4 regions of the Brevibacillus sp. SKDU10 genome follow, and region 1 is predicted to be linked to each of the others. Evidence: riboswitches for the same ligand, from Rfam matches in the RefSeq annotation. Region 1 holds a riboswitch; each other region holds the start of a gene.
What was found. Region 1 has a riboswitch for cobalamin ahead of AYJ08_RS10015 (DUF4430 domain-containing protein). Riboswitches for the same ligand answer to the same signal wherever they lie in the genome.

Region 1 (4,650 bases):
TCAGATGTAAAATCTCATCGACCCACTCCGAATTCTCAGCTATATAATATTTTCGATATAGCTGCTTGAGGATCTTCTTACATTCAGTCTCTTTGTTTACGTTTTGTTTTAATTCCTACACATCATAAAATCAATCCTTTGTTTTTGTAATTCTATTATAAATCTGCTTACTTATATGGATATCTTTTTCTTTTTTTCTATAAAATTTTCTATTTGAATAGATACAACTCATCAAGGACGCTAGCCGACAGGTTCTTTACAAAACAACCAATGTCGGCCCATAACGTGTTCAAGCTGAATCTCGATCCCAAAGAAACGGGATAAAAGCTCTGGAACAAGCATGTCTTGTGTCTGACCAGAATCAAAAATGCTGCCATCCTTGAGTAAGAGCGTATGAGTAAAGCAAGGCAAAATTTCTTCTATATGATGGGTGACGTAGATAATGGTGGGAGAATTAGGCTGTTTCGCCATTGTTTCAACGTACAGTAATAATTGTTCACGAGCTATAAAATCAAGACCCGTTGTAGGCTCATCTAAAATCAACAATCGTGGGGATGCCATTAGGGCACGGGCTAATAAAATACGCTGACGTTCCCCTTGTGACAAAACCTGATAGGGACGATGCTCTAAATGAGTGCAACCAAATTGTTCTAATAGAGCTTTTGCCTGCTCTATCTCTTCTTGAATCTTTGGCTCGTAAAGGCTTAAAGAAGCGTGTTTACCAGATAATACAATATCTAGCGCGGTATCGCCGCCTCGAAGCTGTTGTTGCAGAGAACTACTGACAAGGCCGATTTCTTTGCGTAACTGTCGCAAGTCATAGGTACCGAATTTTTTCCCAAGAACCTCAATTTCTCCAGAAGTAGGCCAAATATAACCGTTTAGAAGCTGTAGGATGGTTGATTTACCTGATCCATTTAGACCGAGTAGACACCAATGCTCTTGAGAATGAATGTTCCAGCTTATTTCTTTAAGAATAGGTGTATCACCGCGTTTCCAGCTTACCTTGTTTAAAGTAAGAATTGGTTCAGCATGCACGAGTAGGTTCTCTCCTTTTTCGTCTTTTTAATCATTGTACTAATTTTCTGTCTTATATATCAATCTAGAAATGAAAGGATTAAGAAGGAAATATCGTTTAATTATATTTTTTCTCAACAACAATTACAAATCAATAATACGAACAAAAAATAAATATTATATAAAAATGTTCGGATTATTTCTTGATTATTTAAGAAGCAATGTTATAATCAATAAGGCTTGTAATTTCCTAACATTTTCAAGGGGGCAACATCTATGAATTATGATGTTATCATTGTCGGAGCTGGTCCAGCAGGAATTTTTACGGCATATGAATTAATCCATAAAAAACCTGATTTACAGATCCTGTTGATTGAGAAAGGACATAATATTTACTCGCGTCGCTGTCCCATCCTTGAGAAAAAAATCAGTAAATGTCCGCCTCCAGCAGGTCGAAAGGATTTTAGTGGTTGCTTGCCAGCCTGCTCAATTACCAACGGATTTGGTGGAGCAGGAGCTTATTCAGATGGAAAATTTAACATCACGACAGAATTCGGTGGCTGGATGACCGATTATTTAGCACCTTCTGAAGTGCTTGAACTGATTAAATATGTTGATGATATTAATTTAAAACACGGAGCAACCTCCAATATAACCGATCCAACTACGGAGGCAGTCCGTGATATAGAACGTAAGGGGCAAGCCGTTGGACTGAAACTACTGCGTGCAAATGTCCGCCATTTAGGTACGGAACAAAACTTAGAGATTTTGAAAAGTATCTGCGAAGAGCTAGAACCAAAAATCACAATGATGTTTAAGCAGGAAGTGGAAGATATCATTGTTGAGAAAACGGAAAATGGTAAAGAAATTCGCGGAATTACCTGTAAAAAGGGTCAGGAGTACCGAGCGAACAAAATCGTTATTGCTCCTGGCCGAGACGGCTCGCAATGGTTCGGCGAGATTTTGAAAAAACAGGGTCTGCGATTGAGTAACAATCAAGTAGATGTGGGGGTTCGTGTAGAAACGACCAATGTAGTCATGGAAGAAATCAATAAGCATCTATATGAAGGGAAGTTCTTGTTCAAATCTTCTACGGATCAAATTGTGCGAAGCTTTTGTTCCAACCCAAGCGGTCATGTAGTTGTAGAAAATCACAGCGGCGTGATGGCGGCTAACGGGCATGCATACAAGGATGAGAAGCTGGGGTCCCCTAACACGAACTTTGCTCTGCTTGTGTCTCATGTCTTTACAGAACCATTTGATAAGCCAAACGAATACGCTAAAGAGGTGTCAAGGCGAGCGAATGATCTTTCTAACGGCTCCGTGATTGTACAGCGCTTTGGCGATATAAAACGTGGTCGGCGATCTACAGAAAAACGACTGAAAGAGGGATTTATTGAGCCAACGTTAAAAGAAGCCGTACCAGGTGATCTCGGCTTAGTATTACCATATAATACAATGAAAAGCTTAATTGAAATGGTGGAGGCACTCGATCATGTTACGCCGGGCATTGCAAGTGAACACACGATGTTTTATGGAGTAGAAGCGAAATTCTATTCAGCACGTCCATATTTGAATCCCCATTTTGAAACAGAAATTATTGGTTTATATGCAGGCGGTGATGGAGCAGGGTTAACGCGAGGGCTTGCGCAAGCAGGAGCATGCGGCGTTCATATTGCTCGGGGAATTTTACGTCAACTGTCTTAAAATATGGAAGAATACAACTATATTTTGTCACAACAGTATGATTGTCAAGTCCATTTCTTATGCTATAATATTTTCAAATGGGTCACACCTCATTAACGTAAATAATAATAGTTTTAGGCAATGGAAGTTTGGTGCAAATCCAACGCGGTCCCGCCACTGTGATAGACTGTTTTCCGGTCTTAAGTCAGGTCTTTTGCCTAAAAACTACTGAAAGGCTAACCATTTCGAGGCGAAAGTGGTTAGTCCATGTCTAGTGATGTTCCCGCCTCACTAGACTTTTTTAATGGAGAAAGGAGCGAATATGGTAAGAAGAGTTTGTCAAATCGCCTTACTTATTGCACTTGCGATGGTAAGTGTAGTGGGTTGTTCAAATAATGATGCAGCACAAAACACAGCAGCAGAAGAAAAGGTTGAAAACAAGATCGTTGTGGAAGTTTCAAGCGATCAGGGCAAAACCAAAATTGCTGAAAAAACAATTCAATTCAAAGGGGATCAAACCTTGTATGAGTTGATGAAAACCAATTTTAAAGTGGAAGACGATAATGGATTTATCACGTCAATTGAGAATGTGAAGCAAAATCCAGCAGAGAAAAAGTATTGGCTATACGAAGTGAACGGAGCACCAGCGGTTACAGGAGCCAAGGATCTTAAAGTCAAAGATGGCGATGTCATTAAGTGGGATTTACATGCCTCCTAACTACCAAATACACAAAGCACCCCTATCCAGTGTAAGAGGCATAACGCTGCTAGCTATCTTAGCTGCCTTGTCTGTTGCTGGCCGGATTGCACTGTCGTCCATACCTAACGTACAGCCCGTGACAACATTTGTCATTCTTATGACAATTCTCATGGGACTTCGATATGGTTTGTTGCTTGCGATAATTGTGATGATTTTGTCAAATATGGTTCTGGGAATCGGGATTTGGATTATCCCGCAGATCGTTGCGTACTGTGTAATTGTCGTGGTAACCGGCATATTTATACGTCCTGTGTTTCCAAAGCTTTCCTTGTTCGTGATGGCCATATACGCCGGATTTACAGGAATGCTTTACGGGTTTATTAACTCTCTTTGTCAGATACCGCTTTACGGTTCATCTTATTTTCTTGCTTATTATCTAGCAGGAGTCTCCTATGATACGATGCATGCAATTGGGAATTTTGTTTTTTATTTCGTACTCGCACCTCTTTTACTTCCTTTGTTGAACAAATTGATAAATCAACATTTTGCTAAGTCTTGACAATCTGAACAGGCACAAAGTAGTGCTTGCCGAATCATATCAAACCTTTGACGTAAAAGGTTTTTATACACAAAGACGTGTATAGTGTTTTTAAAAATAACAATCAATACATAGTTGACTATATGGTAAATATAGTAGTACAGTATTGGTAGAAAACAGAATACAGGTTACACAAAGACGTGTTACTTATGTAGATAGCAAAGAGGCTTTTAAAGGGTATGCTCCCTTCTAAAAAGCCTCTTTTTTTATTCCAAATGGAGGTGTCAGCATGGATAAGGTTAGTTTTAAAACAGATATTTACATGGGACAAGGCGCTTTAAATCGTCTGCAGGATCTGAAAGAAAAACGAATTTTTATTGTCACAGACCCTTTTATGGTTCAATCGGGAATGATTCAGCATGTCATTGACCAAATTGACGAAAGTAATAAGCACATGGTTTTTAGTGATATCGTTCCAGACCCGCCAATCGAGGTTGTTGTAAGTGGAATGAAAGCCCTCAGTGAGTTTGAAACGGATACGATTGTTGCACTAGGAGGAGGCTCAGCTATCGATGCAGCGAAAGCAATGAAATATTTTGCGAAACAAGTGTCGAACCAAAAAGACCTTCCTTTCATTGCGATTCCGACAACAAGTGGAACAGGATCAGAGGTAACCGCATTTTCTGTTATTAGTGATCAGCAAAAAAAT
Region 2 (4,650 bases), on a different contig from region 1:
ATCTTCTCAGCTACTGGTTGTGAATTAGTAGAAGCTGCCTGAGGAATCGTCCCATTTCCACAGCCACTTACTAGTAATGAAAGACCGGCAAAGATTGTAATCATCATCTTTTGACCTTTATGCAAAAGGCCTTGCTTCTTCGTAGTGGAGCTTTGCATAGTACGTTTGTTCATCTTGTTTTCCTACCTTTTCCTTTATTCAACAAATAACCTGATCTGGGATCATATAATGAATGTTCACTCTTCCTGTAACTGGATGAACGGTTACTTCTGTTTGAATCTTGTACACTCGTTCTAAAATTTCAGGCCGAAGAACTTCCTGAGGAGTTCCAGAGCAAACGATAACTCCTTTTTCTAGCATATAAAGACGATCGCAGAACATAGCGGCCAAATTTAAATCATGTAAGGCGGCCAATACGCTTTTTTGCTGTTGTTTCAGCAATTTGAGCATCCCTAATTGATGATGGATGTCCAAATGATTAGTCGGTTCATCCAGCAGTAACAGATCGGTCTCTTGTACAATTGCTCTTGCTAATAAGACGCGCTGCTTTTCTCCCCCGGATAAACTCAGATAACTCCGATCACCCATGTTCTGCAGGCCAACTTGAGCTAGAGCTTGCTCTACTAACGCTAGATCATGCTTATTCTCCTGCTCCCACATACTCTTGTGCGGAGAACGTCCCATCAGTACAAGCTCGTATACATTAAAATCAAATTGAATCTGCGTTTCTTGAACCACTGCACTCAGTTCTTTTGCTAATTGCTTCTGCTGGTATTGACCAAGCTCTCTTTCCAGTAAATAGATACTGCCTGTAGTGGGTAAAAGAGTCCGATATACCTGCTTAAGAAGAGTAGATTTACCACTACCATTCGGGCCAAGCAAGCCCACGAATTCTCCTTTTTGTACGTGTAAATCTATATCCTGCAAGATACATGTCCCTTGAATCTCATATCCAACTTGTTTTAACTCAACATGCTTGTCTACGTCCAATTTTGTAGGCACATTAGCTTCCTCCAAACGTATACGCCCTACGACGCAGCAGCCAGATAAAAAATGGACCGCCGCAAAGCGCTGTGACTATTCCTATCGGCAATTCTTCGGGGGCAATGATTAGTCTAGCCAATACATCCGCCCAGATCATAAAAATCGCTCCACCACAGGCACAAAGAGGGATTAGCCTCCTATGATCAGAACCCACCCACAAGCGAAAGATATGGGGTAACATTAAACCAACAAAGCCAATGCTACCGCTTACAGCAACCAGTAAGCCTGTAACGAGAGAAATCGTAATCAGTAGAATCTTACGCATATTTTCTGGATGTAAGCCAAGTAGCGTAGAGGTTTCTTCCCCTAGTATCAACAAATTTAGATTGCGTGCATTTACCCATAAGAATATAAAGAAAGCAAGTACTGCAATCGTTGGCAATACAAGTGACTCCCACTTGGCACGAGTGAAGCTTCCCATCATCCAGTACAGCACACTTGAAAGGCTTTCCGCTCTTGGTGCCAGCATAATAAAAAAACTAGTAAGCGCTGACAACATAATAGACACAGCTATTCCAGCTAACAACAAACGTATTAGCTGCACCCTTCCGCCTACCAAAGACAAAAGAAACACCAATATAACGGAAGCCAAAGCACCTAAAAAGGCCGCTAAAGAAAGCGCATACGAACCAAATACTCCCAAACTACCAAATAACAGCACTGCTGTTGCTCCCACCGATGCCCCTGATGATACGCCTAAGATATATGGATCAGCTAAAGGATTACGAATCAATGCCTGAATGGCTATCCCAACAATAGACAACCCGGCACCTACAACCGCAGATAATAAAACACGTGGCAGTCGAATATCCCAAACAATATGCATCTGCGCGTTAGACACGTCTGTCCCTACCCATTGTTGTACAAAAGGAACATGTGAGCCTATGACCTTCCAAACGGTAACTGGGTCAATTTGTACTGGTCCCAGCATGATTGCAACCGTCAGCGATAAAAATAATACCACGCCGCTTCCCATCAATTTCGCTATCCAATTTTTTGTATATTGCGTACCGATGCTGTTTACTGACCTTGGGGCTGTCGTGGCGGTTTGTTGCATGCTTCTCCCCCCTATTTAAAACAAAGTAACAAAATGAAACTACTAACTCAGTGATCACCCAAGCTTCAAGTGCAGGTGGCACCGCAATTGGACCTCTACGCCCCGCTAACATGTTATTACTTAAAGATTCGCACAAAAAAGCATCCGTTCCAAAAGGAGACAGATGCTTGGGTTTTTGGACAAACCAATTCCTATAGGTGTATGTACACTATCATCATACGACCTACCCAAACACCTGCCCATCCTCGTGGGAGTGTTACATCTTACGGCAGGTCTCCTGGCTCATGAATCCTCGCAAGCATCCTCCCTTCCCATTCTCTGCAAAAGCGAACAGTGGTGTATCGGATGTTGCTCCTCATTTACAGTGGCGGGACCGCATCGGATTTTCACCGAACTTCCCTTTTAAGTCTGATCCTGAAATCAAACACCGTAACATGGCTATAAATCTGTTGTAATTGTTTGTGAGTGTAACACGATTTGGTGGAACATGGCAAGGCAATGGTTAATTTGTGATAGGTTTGTAAGAACTTTGTAAAATATTTACGTAATGTTTGAAGTTTGGTAGTAATCAGTCAGTGGATTGTTTACATAATGTTAATTATGTTATTTAATTTATATCAAAATTTCTTTTCTTTCTCATTTTATTCACGCTTCGTTTCTATCTTTCCATGAATGTAATAGGAAAGGCAAAAAAGCCATCCAATTAAGGATAGCTTACCTTTCATGTAAGTTGCAATCAATTTTATACCCCTGCCATTATCAGGTTCCTGTCATATAGCCTAAGCATTAGCCCCTTGATGATTTTAGTAACTTGGCTGGACAAGGTTCCTATTATAAGGGCTTCTGTATCGACCCTTGTTAGCTCTGTAAGAAAGGTTTTACCCCTTCTATCATTTTTTTTAAGCTTTGAGCCCCCTTCTCATATTCCTTTTTGGCCACGTTATTTTTTGTTTCAAGTGAAAAAGTCTCCAAATCTGCTTGGCATTTTTTCAACGTAGACAATGTCAATGGTTTTTCCTGAGGGACTGGTACAGTAATTTGGTCATCATATAAATCTACATTCAATTGCCCATAACTGTCTACTTGTCCTATATAAACGTTTTCCAATGGTATTCCCATCTTATTGAGAGTTGTGTGGAGCCATCTTTTCGACAATCCTGTGGTTGCCAAAGGCTCTAACATGACATTCCCATCCAAAATGACCGTTTGAGGCTCTCGGCTTGGAGCTCCTTGGATATTCAGATCTTTGGCAGTAAGCGGTTGATTTTCTTTTTTGAGCAGGACACTAATCTGACCGTTCTGCTCTAATAGCGCATACTCAACATCTGCAATTGAGAATACATTTTTTAAGCGCAATTGTTCTAACAATTCCTCACCAGTATAATTCTCTTTCTTGAGATTATCCTCCATAATTTTCCCATCTTTGATCAGTACACGAGCATTTCCTTCAACTATATCGCTCACTGTCTTACTTTTGACCGATAGATAACTGAGAAGAAATGAAATAAGGGCCCAAATGATCATGCTAACGAATCCGTTCAAAAACCTATCATCAACGTCAGCAGAAATGAATCCCGCAATAGAGCCAATCGTAACACCTACAATATATTCAAAAAAAGTGGCTTGGGCAATTTGGCGTTTTCCCATTAAACGGGTCAAGAACAATAAAGTAAAAAGCGTAACGATTGACCTAATAACAATCTCCCAGAATTCAGGCATAAATATCCTCCCTAGTAACATCTAATCCTTCTATGTATTTAGATTGTGTTACTTTGTTGGTTTTTATCTATAAAAGTCAGGTATAAAAACTGGCTTTGTATTCCAAATTAACTTTGACTACATCAATAAAGGAGTTAACAATGGCTACAAAAAACAGTAAATTAACCGCAACTCAAATCGAATATCAAGCCTTTGCAAAAGCGTTAGAGCCTCCACGACCTGTGCTTAAAAATACCATTCGGGCTTTTTGGGTTGGTGGTTTGATTTGTTTACTTGGACAATTTATTCAAACCTTTTTCATTCACTTTTTTCACTTTGATGAAAAAAGCGCTGGAAACCCAACCTCTGCTGTCCTAATCGCCATTTCTGTTCTCCTAACTGGTTTTGGCGTATACGACAAGCTTGCACAATTCGGAGGTGCTGGAACTGCTGTTCCTGTTACCGGTTTTGCCAATTCGATTGCTTCAGCAGCTATTGAACACAAAAGTGAAGGATATGTACTTGGTGTGGGCGGCAACATGTTTAAATTAGCAGGCTCTGTTATCGTTTTTGGTGTAGTTGCCGCATTTTTCATCGCGTTAGTAAAATGGTTTGTTACTTATGCGGTAGGATAGGAGGATCTGAAGATGTTAAAGGGACATCAATCATGGATTTTTCCAAGCAAGCCAACGATTTTATCCACCGCAACTGTTGGTGGGCCTTTCGAAGCACAAGGAAAAATTGCGAATGATTTTGATATTCTTCATAGTGATACCTGGCTGGAGCAAGACAGCTTTGAAAAGGCAGAAAAAATGATGCTGGAAGAAGCTTGTGATCTCGCTGTCAAACGA
Region 3 (4,650 bases), on a different contig from region 1:
CGGATGAGATTAAGGCTGGCTCAGTTAATGCATCAAGACATCAATCTATTTATACTAGATGAGCCTACAAACCACTTGGATATTGAAGCGAGAGAAACATTAGAGGAAGCCCTGCTCCATTATCAAGGTTCACTTGTCGTTGTATCTCATGATCGGTATTTCTTGCAAAAAATGGTAGGCGGCGTCTGCTGGATTGATAATCAGCGTCTAATCCATTATGAAGGAACCTATGAGGAAGCGAGAGAAAAGCGCAGAAAGCACCGATTCGTTACCAATCATACAATAGGAGTGCACAAGCAAAAAGACAAGATCGCAAAAGGAATACAAGACAAAACGCAGAGTCATACTGATCGGCAACAAAAGGGACGATGTGACCAGGCTGAAACGGTAGATCTTGTACTTCAAACAAAGCAAACAGAGAATGAAGATCTGGCACTGGCTAATTCTCTCCCTAAAGCGAAAGTTCCTAAAGTGAATGCATTTAAGCTTCAGCAATTGGAAGCAAAGATCGCTCGAAAAGAGGAGCAATGTAAGGCGTGGCAGCGAGAAATGGAGCAAGCTAAGGATGACTATGTACAGCTAGTCCACTACCAGAATCAACTAGAAGCACAAGAACAAGAGATCAAACAGCTCTATGAAATGTGGTACGCCATGCAAGGGAAAGAATAGATTGGCCCCAGAATAGTAAGTAAATAGGAGCAGGCAGCTATCTTTCAAAGAGAAGGATGCTGCCTGTTTTTTTGTATGTCTTAGCATAACGGGAGGATCGTGTAACGAATAAGATTGGGTGCAGCTTTGACGTTGTAGGTATTTTCATGTAACGAAGAGGGGGCGTTTCATTACAATTTACTGGTTGTTCGATTGACTGCTTGACTCAACGCATCATCGAGTACATGGGCGTATTGCATCGTCGTATCTATTTTTGAATGTCCTAATTGAGCTTGAAGCTGATGAGGATCAGGGTTTAAGCGCAAAAATTGGGTAGCAAAGCTATGACGTAATTTATGTACAGAAATGTCCGGCATTCCGAATGCACTTCCATATTTTTTAACTAATTTTTGAACGGAACGTAGATCGATGCGGTGTCCGATTGGGTTCGTAGGTGATACCGTGAGAAATAACGCGTCCTCATGAGCAGGCGGCTGATACTTTTGGCGTGTATTCAAATAACGAAGCAAATATTCCTTTCCCCAGTCACTGAAGAATGGAGCATCCTCTTTTTTGCCTTTTCGAATCATTAAGACCTGATTTTTTTCCAAGACCACATTTTGTAGGTTCAAATTAACAATTTCAGAGACACGAAATCCGCCAGAAAGGATTAGAGCGATAATGGCTACATCGCGATCCCGATTTCGATAGTGAAAATGTAGCTTTTTCTTGGTATCACAAAACTCTAGGTAGCCATGATATACAAAATCGACAAACTTTTGGATTTGGTCATCTATTAAAATCTTAGAGCGGATAGCGTTTGCACGAGCAAGCGGTGTAACCTCTTCTACATGTAACTCAATTTTTGCCATCACGTTTCGCTTCAAGTAAGATTCGCCATGTTCATCCTCTGAGAGTGCAGATAAATAGTAAAACAGGGATTTTAAACTAGAAAGCTTGCGAGATATTGTCAAATCACTGTATTCTTTTTTTGCACTTTTAGTGGGTTTTGTTAATAGCAACGAACGCTCAAATAAGTGAGAGTCCTGTAAGTAGAGAAGATAGGCTTCGACGGTTTCTTTGCGTAGTCCCTCTAATTCATCGAGTCTAATTTCGCTCATTTCCTGGGCGGTGGAAAGGCCCTCTGCCATTAGCCACCGAAAAAAGAATTCAAAATCACGCAAATAGCCGAGTAAAGTGGAGACCGAAGCGCGCTTTGATCTTTTGTGATCCACATATTTTTCAACAAACCAAGGAAAAGAAGGGATTTTCTCAAGGAGTTGCAAGGAATCCCGTTGTTTTGTAACAGACATGAGAATGACCACCATCCTTTGCTCAACTTCGTCTATTAAAATAAATACATATAAACATGTTATCAAAATGACTTTATACTGGTACAATGATATATCTGTAAGGGATGTAGATTGCTTACTTCAATTATAGAACATTTGTTCTTATGAAACAAGCTAATTATGGATAATTGTGTTAGCCTCTACGCCTGTTTGTTGAAGTCTAGTTATGAGTTTCCCAGTAATAGTTACGTTACTAGGTAAGCTGTAACAGTCTGAGTGGATGCTCTGTTATATAAGAATAGGAGTGTAGTTATGAGCTGGAAAAACATATAAAAGAGGCATTTTTGCATGAAATCTAGCTTGTTTTTCTGTCTATTTATGAGCCGAGTTTTATTTTTAACTCGTAGGCATTTTGTATCTTGCTCTTTTGATAGAAACATTGTATGCTAGGTGACAAGACTACATTTAGTGTCTCATATGAATGTTATATACTACATACTGATAAAAAGTTACTTTACCGCCGAGAATTAGGTGTCATTTTGCGACTTAATAGGGAATCTGGTGAAATTCCAGAGCTGTCCCCGCAACTGTAAGTGTGGATGAAATGAGCAAAACCACTGTATAAGCATGTCTCAGGCGACTTATATGGGAAGGGCTCAAAGTAAAGTGAAACACAAGTCAGTAGACCTGCCCATTCTCTTAGTTTCGCATCTTCGGGGAGTGGGAAGTTGAAACGGTACGGGGATTAAATAGTAGCGGCTATTTGCTTTGCTATTTTTTCTTTGTTGTGCCGTTTTAAAGCTCACCCATGAAGGGATGAGCTTTTTATGTTGGCAAAAAGTTACATTTATCAGCAGTCAGCTTGCTACCATCTTATGTCCTTTATACCTGAAAGGGGGGTGTATCGATGCTGATCGTATATGATTCCAAAACAGGAAATGTGAAACGCTTCGTCCAAAAACTAGATTTTCGCTGTATACAAATTTCCGATGATATCGTCATAAACGAACCTTTCATTCTGATTACATATACAACGGGATTTGGACAAGTTCCTGAAACGACACGACAATTTCTAACGCAACACTCTCAATGGATGAAGGGAGTTGCAGCTAGCGGGAACATGAATTGGGGGACTCGCTACGGACTTGCAGCTGACCAGATAGCCGAACAATACAATGTACCATTGGTCATGAAATTTGAATTGAGCGGTACCAAACGAGATGTAGAAACTTTTAAGCAGGAGGTATTTCACTTTGTCCACGCAACTACCACAATGGATCACGTTGAACAACGAAATTATGGTGAAGAAAGACGGGAAATTTCAGTTTCATAAAGATTTAGAGGCAGCGAAGAGTTATTTCGTTGATTACGTAAATCAGAATACGGTCTTTTTCCATAACTTACGTGAGAAGATTAACTACTTAATTGAAAATGACTACTATGAAGCTGAAGTGTTTGAAGGCTATGAATTTGCCGATGTCGAACGGGTCTATCGCTATGTATATGATAAAAAATTCCGCTTCCCATCCTTCATGAGTGCATTCAAGTTTTATAATAATTATGCGATGAAAACGAACGATGGAAGCAAATTCCTTGAACGTTACGAGGATCGAATTGCTGTAGTTGCCTTGTTCCTAGCAAAAGGGGATAGCGAAAAAGCACTGCAATTTGCAGACCTGTTAATCTCACAAGAATATCAGCCTGCTACTCCTACCTTCTTGAATGCAGGTAAAAAACGTCGCGGGGAGCTAGTTAGCTGTTTCTTGCTTGAGGTAGATGATTCAATGAATTCGATTGGGTTCTCTATTAATTCAGCCTTGCAATTAAGCAAAATTGGCGGCGGTGTAAGCTTGAACCTGAGCAAAATCCGTGCCGCTGGCGAGCAAATCAAAGGACTAGATGGTAAAGCTAGCGGGGTTCTTCCTGTAATGAAGCTGTTTGAGGATGCATTCTCATATGCAAATCAGCTTGGTCAACGCGATGGTAGTGGAGTTGTTTATCTCAATATTTTCCATGCTGACATTCAAGAATTCTTAGATACCAAAAAAATCAACAGCGATGAGAAAATCAGAATAAAAACCTTATCACTTGGCGTTGTTACACCTAATAAATTCTTTGAGCTAGTAGAAAAAGATAAAGACATGTACTTATTCTATCCTCATACTGTGTTCAAAGAGTACGGGCAGCACTTAGACGATATGGACATCACCAGCATGTATGACGAGCTGGTCAATAACCCGCGTGTACGTAAGAAAAAAATCGGCGCACGTGATCTGATCATGAAATTAGCTCAAATCCAGATGGAATCTGGTTACCCATATATTATGTATGTTGATAATGTTAATGAATATCACGCATTAAAAGAGATTGGCCGAGTTAAATTTTCTAATCTATGCAGTGAAATCGCTCAGCTTAGTGAAGTTTCCACCATTAATGATTATGGGGTGGAGGATGTTATTAACCGCGATATCTCTTGCAACCTTGGCTCTCTTAACATTGTAAATGTAATGGCGAATAAGAGAATGAGAGACACGATTCATCTAGCAATGGATGCTCTGACAGAGGTGAGTGACCGTACAAATATTTCGATCGTTCCATCTGTGGCAAAGGCAAACCGAGAGCTTCATTCTGTTGGCTTGGGAGCTATGAATCTACACGGATTCTTGGCTAAAAATAAGATTCCTTATGAGTCAAAAGAAGCGATTGACTT
Region 4 (4,650 bases), on a different contig from region 1:
TACGTTATACTGAGGATTGAAGGCTAGGAGGGATCGTGGATGAAAGAGGAGTTCTGGAAGGCGATAGTAGAATGCGATCCAAATTATGATCAACTATTCTTTTATGGCCTTAGCACGACGGGTATCTTTTGCAAGCCGTCATGCAAATCAAGGACACCCAAAAGAGAGCATGTGAAGATTTATTATGCGGCGTCCGATGCCATTGCTGCAGGTTTTCGTCCTTGCAAGCGTTGTAGACCATCTGAACCGACCTGGAAATCAGCGGAAGAAGATGCGGCGACCCGTTTGCTAGAGATGATTCACGATTGCTATAACCAACCCGTAACTCTGCGTGAAATGGCGTCACGTCTCTATGTGAGTCCTTTTTATTTGCAGCGTTGTTTTTCTCGTTGTATGAAGATAACGCCAGGGAAATATTTAACGCGCATCCGAATAGATGAAGCGAAGAAGCAGCTACTAGAAACAGATCGAAATGTTTCAATGATTGCAAGCAGAGTAGGTTTTCGTAATAGTGCCTATTTTGCCGCTGTTTTTCAGAAAGAAACAGGTTGTACACCTACTCAATACCGCTTACAGCAGAAGAAACAGGGAAAAACAGGGACGACACGCTAAGTGCATCTGCTGTAAAACGGGAGAACATACATATAAAAAAGAATGGAAGAACAGTTGAAGCGTTTCTGTAGCTGGCAGAAACGCCTTTTTGTACGAGGAAAAGACAGATAAAAAGCACCTTCTGTCATGTTGCGAAATTCGCAAACTAAGAGGTGCTTTTTGTCGTGTCTGCATTTTTACCTTCTCTCACCCATGATGCGCTCTAAAAAATAATCGACTGTTACAGCTAATAAGCCAACAAATAAAGGAGTTAATGGTGTTAACAAGACATCAGGAATCCATGTGGTGTGCACGAGATAAAAAATGAAGGTCGTTGCTAAAATTTCAGGTATCAATTTCCAATTTCTTGAGATATGTAGTCTTTGCATTATGTATAAAAGGACTGGTTCAAGAATTAGTTCGTACAGCATTAACATGAAAAAGGAGACGACTGCAAAGGAAACGAGTGTCCAGAAATCAGATTTGTCGACAAACATAGGAAATAGAGTGCCGACTGTCCAGAGAATCGTAACCAATAAGAACACGACGATGGCGCTTGAGAATAAAACCAGCAAAGTTGCAATAGCGATAGCTAGACCATTAATCCAGAATCCACCTTGCTGTCGATCTCCACTCGTCACAGCGCGTCGAAATAAAAAAAGTCCCGCTGTCGCACACAAGCCCACCAGTATGGCAAAAGTCATGTGGTTTGTCATATGTATCATCACCTACTATAAAAATAATACGTAGCAGGTGAGGAAAATGTTACAACAAAGCGGGGAAAAATGTAACCTTTTTGTAACCTTTCGAAATATACCAAAGCTTTACTCAACCCAGGTTGTTTTTTGCGTGAAAGGCTTTCGAGCAGTTCGAGGTGTGGCTTCATCAGTTGGATAGCCAATAAATAAGGAACCAATCACTTTTTCTTGATCAGATAGGGACAAGAAGGCTTTGAGACGTTCATCTCTAGCTAAACCTACACCACGCGTACGCCACACAAAACCTAGACCTAGCTCAGAAGCCATCAGCCACATCGAATGAATAGCGCAGCTTACAGCATAATCATTATCAAGCGAAGAAGCTTCGTCGCCTTCTATGATTTGTGATGTAGCGACTATAATGAGAGGGGTAGCCAGAACATTCTTCATGGACTCTTCTACTAAATGAGGTTTGGTAGGAAAGCGTTCAAGCAAGAAATCCTGAGCTAGCTGGTTAAACCGTTCCTTAGCAGCACCTTGAATGACATAGAAGTGCCAAGGCTCTCGCAAGCGATCATTAGGTGCTAATATAGCTGCTTCCAGTAGCTTTTCAATCTTTTCTTTTTCTACAGGGCGACCATCGCAGGCGCGTATAGCTTGACGTTGTTGTAAGGTGTGTAAGAGGGACATGTTTTAACAACCTTTCTATAATATGTTAATTATGATACTGTATATTCAAATATATTTTCCTCTATGCATAAAAAAAGAAGATTTCTAATAGTATGTCAGTATACGATCTTCTTTGACCACTTGTCCAGTCCCGTGTGGGCTAGACAGAAAAGTATGGACAATAAAATGCAAATTGGATTATGATAGAAGTAATCACATAAGCTTGGGAATAAAGGAATTGTTACATGAGAAACGATTCACAAGGGGAAGTTGGTGAAAATCCAACACGGTCCCGCCACTGTAATTGGAGAGCCCGTTTTTGTCACTGGATATTACAAATTTTCAGAAGACGAAAAGGAGCAGGATATTCCAAGAGTCAGGCTACCCTCTTTATTCTAACAACACCGTCAGACCTACGGCAGATGGGGAGGTGTTATGAGAGCAGTTTTGCTGCAGAAGGGGATACTCCTTTTCAAAAAATAACAAGCTCATCATAACAGCACTTCTCACGTAAGTCAGACGGGGAAGCGCTGTTTTTTTTATTGTATAAAAATGTAAGGTCGATTGCAAATAAGGATAGGGGGCTTGGAGTAGATGGAGAAAGGAAAAATTCTACTAATTGGCTTTGGACCAGGACATCATGATCACATTACGCATCGGGCAAAAGAGGCTATCCTGGAATGCGAAGTGATAATTGGCTACAACACTTATGTAGATTTAATTCGAGAGCTTATTTCAGACAAAAGTGTCGTGCGTACTGGGATGACAGAAGAGGTTAGCCGCGCTCAAGAAGCGGTAAGATTGGCTGAGTTAGGTCAAGTTGTTGGCGTTATTTCTAGTGGGGATGCTGGGGTATACGGCATGGCCGGACTAGTTTATGAAGTCCTAGTAGAAAAAGGCTGGACGGAATCTGCTGGGGTGAAGGTAGAGGTTGTACCTGGTATTTCATCCATTCAGTCTTGCGCGTCTTTATTGGGTGCTCCAATCATGCATGACGCTTGCACAATCAGCTTGAGTGACCATCTTACACCGTGGGCAACGATTGCTAAGCGTGTAGAAGCAGCCGCTTCTGCTGATTTTGTCATTGCGCTGTATAACCCGCGCAGTGGTCGCCGTACACGACAAATTGTAGAAACACAGCAAATATTATTAAAATATCGTTCTCCAAAAACGCCTGTAGGAATCGTAAAGAGCGCCTATAGAGATCGAGAGCATGTTGTAATTACAACACTTGCAGACATGCTGCAGCATGAAATTGGAATGCTGACAACAGTAATCATCGGGAACTCGACTACCTTTGTTTACGACCAAAAAATTATTACTCCGCGCGGATATCAACGTAAATATACGTTAAATCGCATGGATCAACCGTTAAAACCTCATGAACGCTTGCAGGAGAAGGCAGAGCCTTGGGCGCTTCACAGCCAGCCTCAGAGTGGAAATCCGGTATCTGAGTCATCTTCTGTGCAAGAAGTGGCTGTAGCGACTTCACCGAAGGCTACAATACAAGAAGCTCAGGTTTCTGATTCCGCACCATCAGCGGCAATGGAAGCCCTTTCAAATCCCAGGCGATTCTCAGGGGAAGTAGAACAGAATTCTTTTCAGGCAGAGGCAGAGAGCTTTCAAGCTCCTAAACAAGCGGTAAAGGCCTTTCAATTAGCGATGGAAGCGCTTGCGTGCGTTGATGAAAAGACAGCATTAGAGTTAAATCAGGGTATCACTCCACCACCTCGCCCGTTTAGCGGAGTTGTTGATATTTTAGAGCTAGGAGTTTCGCCTGGTGTAGCTCGTAAGAATTTTACCTCTGAGCAAATGCGTCTACTGGCCGATTTGACCAAGGATGGCGGAGAAATGATGTACAGCATTGAGCATCAAATTATTCTTCGCTTACCGCAGGTAGATCCAGAGCAGGTCACGCAACAATTAAGAGCAGTCGGCTTTCAATTGTTTCCGATCGGGGCTAGTGCGCAGGTGAAAGCTTGTGATTTTTGTGATTTAGAAAAGGATGAATCGATCCCTGTAGCTGAGGAATTAGGCAGACGATTAGATGGTCTAGCTGTGCCAAAGGATTTAAAAATTGGCTTTAACGGCTGCGGAATGGCTTGCTACGGTGCAGTTATGGAAGACATTGGTCTTGTATACCGACGTGGCGCATATGATGTGTTTTTAGGTGGCAAGCGCATCGGACGTAACGCTCATCCTGGACAACGTATAGCTGAGGGAGTTCCAGAAGATCAGATCATTGGACTTGTAGAACGGATTGTGGATGAGTACAAGGCAAAGGGTCATATCGAGGAACGATTCCATAAATTCTTTAAACGTACAGGGCAGGTACTTGAATACCGCTATCAGGAATTCGTAGCTCCATTGCAGATCGAAGAACCGTGTGGAGATTAAGGGGGGGGAATTTTTTGAACGGAATACTTTTTATCGGTCATGGTAGCAGAGATGCCGAGGGAAATGAGCATCTTCTACAGTTTACACAGCGAGTTACGGAATTGTTACAGGAACAAACAGACGTGACACTGTATGAGACTTGTTTCTTGGAGTTAACCAGACCAACCATTATGCAGGGCGTGCAAAAAATAGTAGAACGTGGCGCTACCACTGTAGCAATGGTACCTTTAATGCTGTTTCAAGCAGCCCATGCTAAACTGCACATCCCTCATGAAATAGACGAAGCTAAGGCGAA

Region 2: another riboswitch for cobalamin. It lies ahead of AYJ08_RS11660 (FecCD family ABC transporter permease); the one in region 1 lies ahead of AYJ08_RS10015 (DUF4430 domain-containing protein).
Region 3: another riboswitch for cobalamin. It lies ahead of nrdI (class Ib ribonucleoside-diphosphate reductase assembly flavoprotein NrdI); the one in region 1 lies ahead of AYJ08_RS10015 (DUF4430 domain-containing protein).
Region 4: another riboswitch for cobalamin. It lies ahead of cobJ (precorrin-3B C(17)-methyltransferase); the one in region 1 lies ahead of AYJ08_RS10015 (DUF4430 domain-containing protein).

What each region holds. Positions count from the first base shown of each region.
Region 1 is NZ_LSSO01000146.1:23,150-27,799, reverse strand. It holds gene AYJ08_RS10030 (hypothetical protein) at 1-69, shown strand, start outside; gene AYJ08_RS10025 (ABC transporter ATP-binding protein) at 241-1,038, opposite strand; gene AYJ08_RS10020 (NAD(P)/FAD-dependent oxidoreductase) at 1,294-2,724, shown strand; adenosylcobalamin (AdoCbl) riboswitch at 2,821-2,973, shown strand; gene AYJ08_RS10015 (DUF4430 domain-containing protein) at 3,026-3,421, shown strand; gene AYJ08_RS10010 (hypothetical protein) at 3,411-3,962, shown strand; gene AYJ08_RS10005 (1-propanol dehydrogenase PduQ) at 4,231-4,650, shown strand, end outside.
Region 2 is NZ_LSSO01000151.1:4,014-8,663, forward strand. It holds gene AYJ08_RS11650 (ABC transporter substrate-binding protein) at 1-173, opposite strand, end outside; gene AYJ08_RS11655 (ABC transporter ATP-binding protein) at 199-1,002, opposite strand; gene AYJ08_RS11660 (FecCD family ABC transporter permease) at 1,004-2,101, opposite strand; cobalamin riboswitch at 2,352-2,548, opposite strand; gene AYJ08_RS11665 (DUF421 domain-containing protein) at 2,960-3,820, opposite strand; gene spoVAC (stage V sporulation protein AC) at 3,961-4,434, shown strand; gene spoVAD (stage V sporulation protein AD) at 4,447-4,650, shown strand, end outside.
Region 3 is NZ_LSSO01000041.1:5,420-10,069, reverse strand. It holds partial or broken gene AYJ08_RS03745 (ABC-F family ATP-binding cassette domain-containing protein) at 1-669, shown strand, start outside; gene xerS (tyrosine recombinase XerS) at 840-1,961, opposite strand; cobalamin riboswitch at 2,453-2,649, shown strand; gene nrdI (class Ib ribonucleoside-diphosphate reductase assembly flavoprotein NrdI) at 2,848-3,273, shown strand; gene nrdE (class 1b ribonucleoside-diphosphate reductase subunit alpha) at 3,239-4,650, shown strand, end outside.
Region 4 is NZ_LSSO01000149.1:71,324-75,973, forward strand. It holds gene AYJ08_RS11225 (bifunctional transcriptional activator/DNA repair enzyme AdaA) at 40-612, shown strand; gene AYJ08_RS11230 (hypothetical protein) at 789-1,307, opposite strand; gene AYJ08_RS11235 (nitroreductase family protein) at 1,416-1,979, opposite strand; cobalamin riboswitch at 2,174-2,365, shown strand; gene cobJ (precorrin-3B C(17)-methyltransferase) at 2,553-4,355, shown strand; gene AYJ08_RS11245 (sirohydrochlorin chelatase) at 4,370-4,650, shown strand, end outside.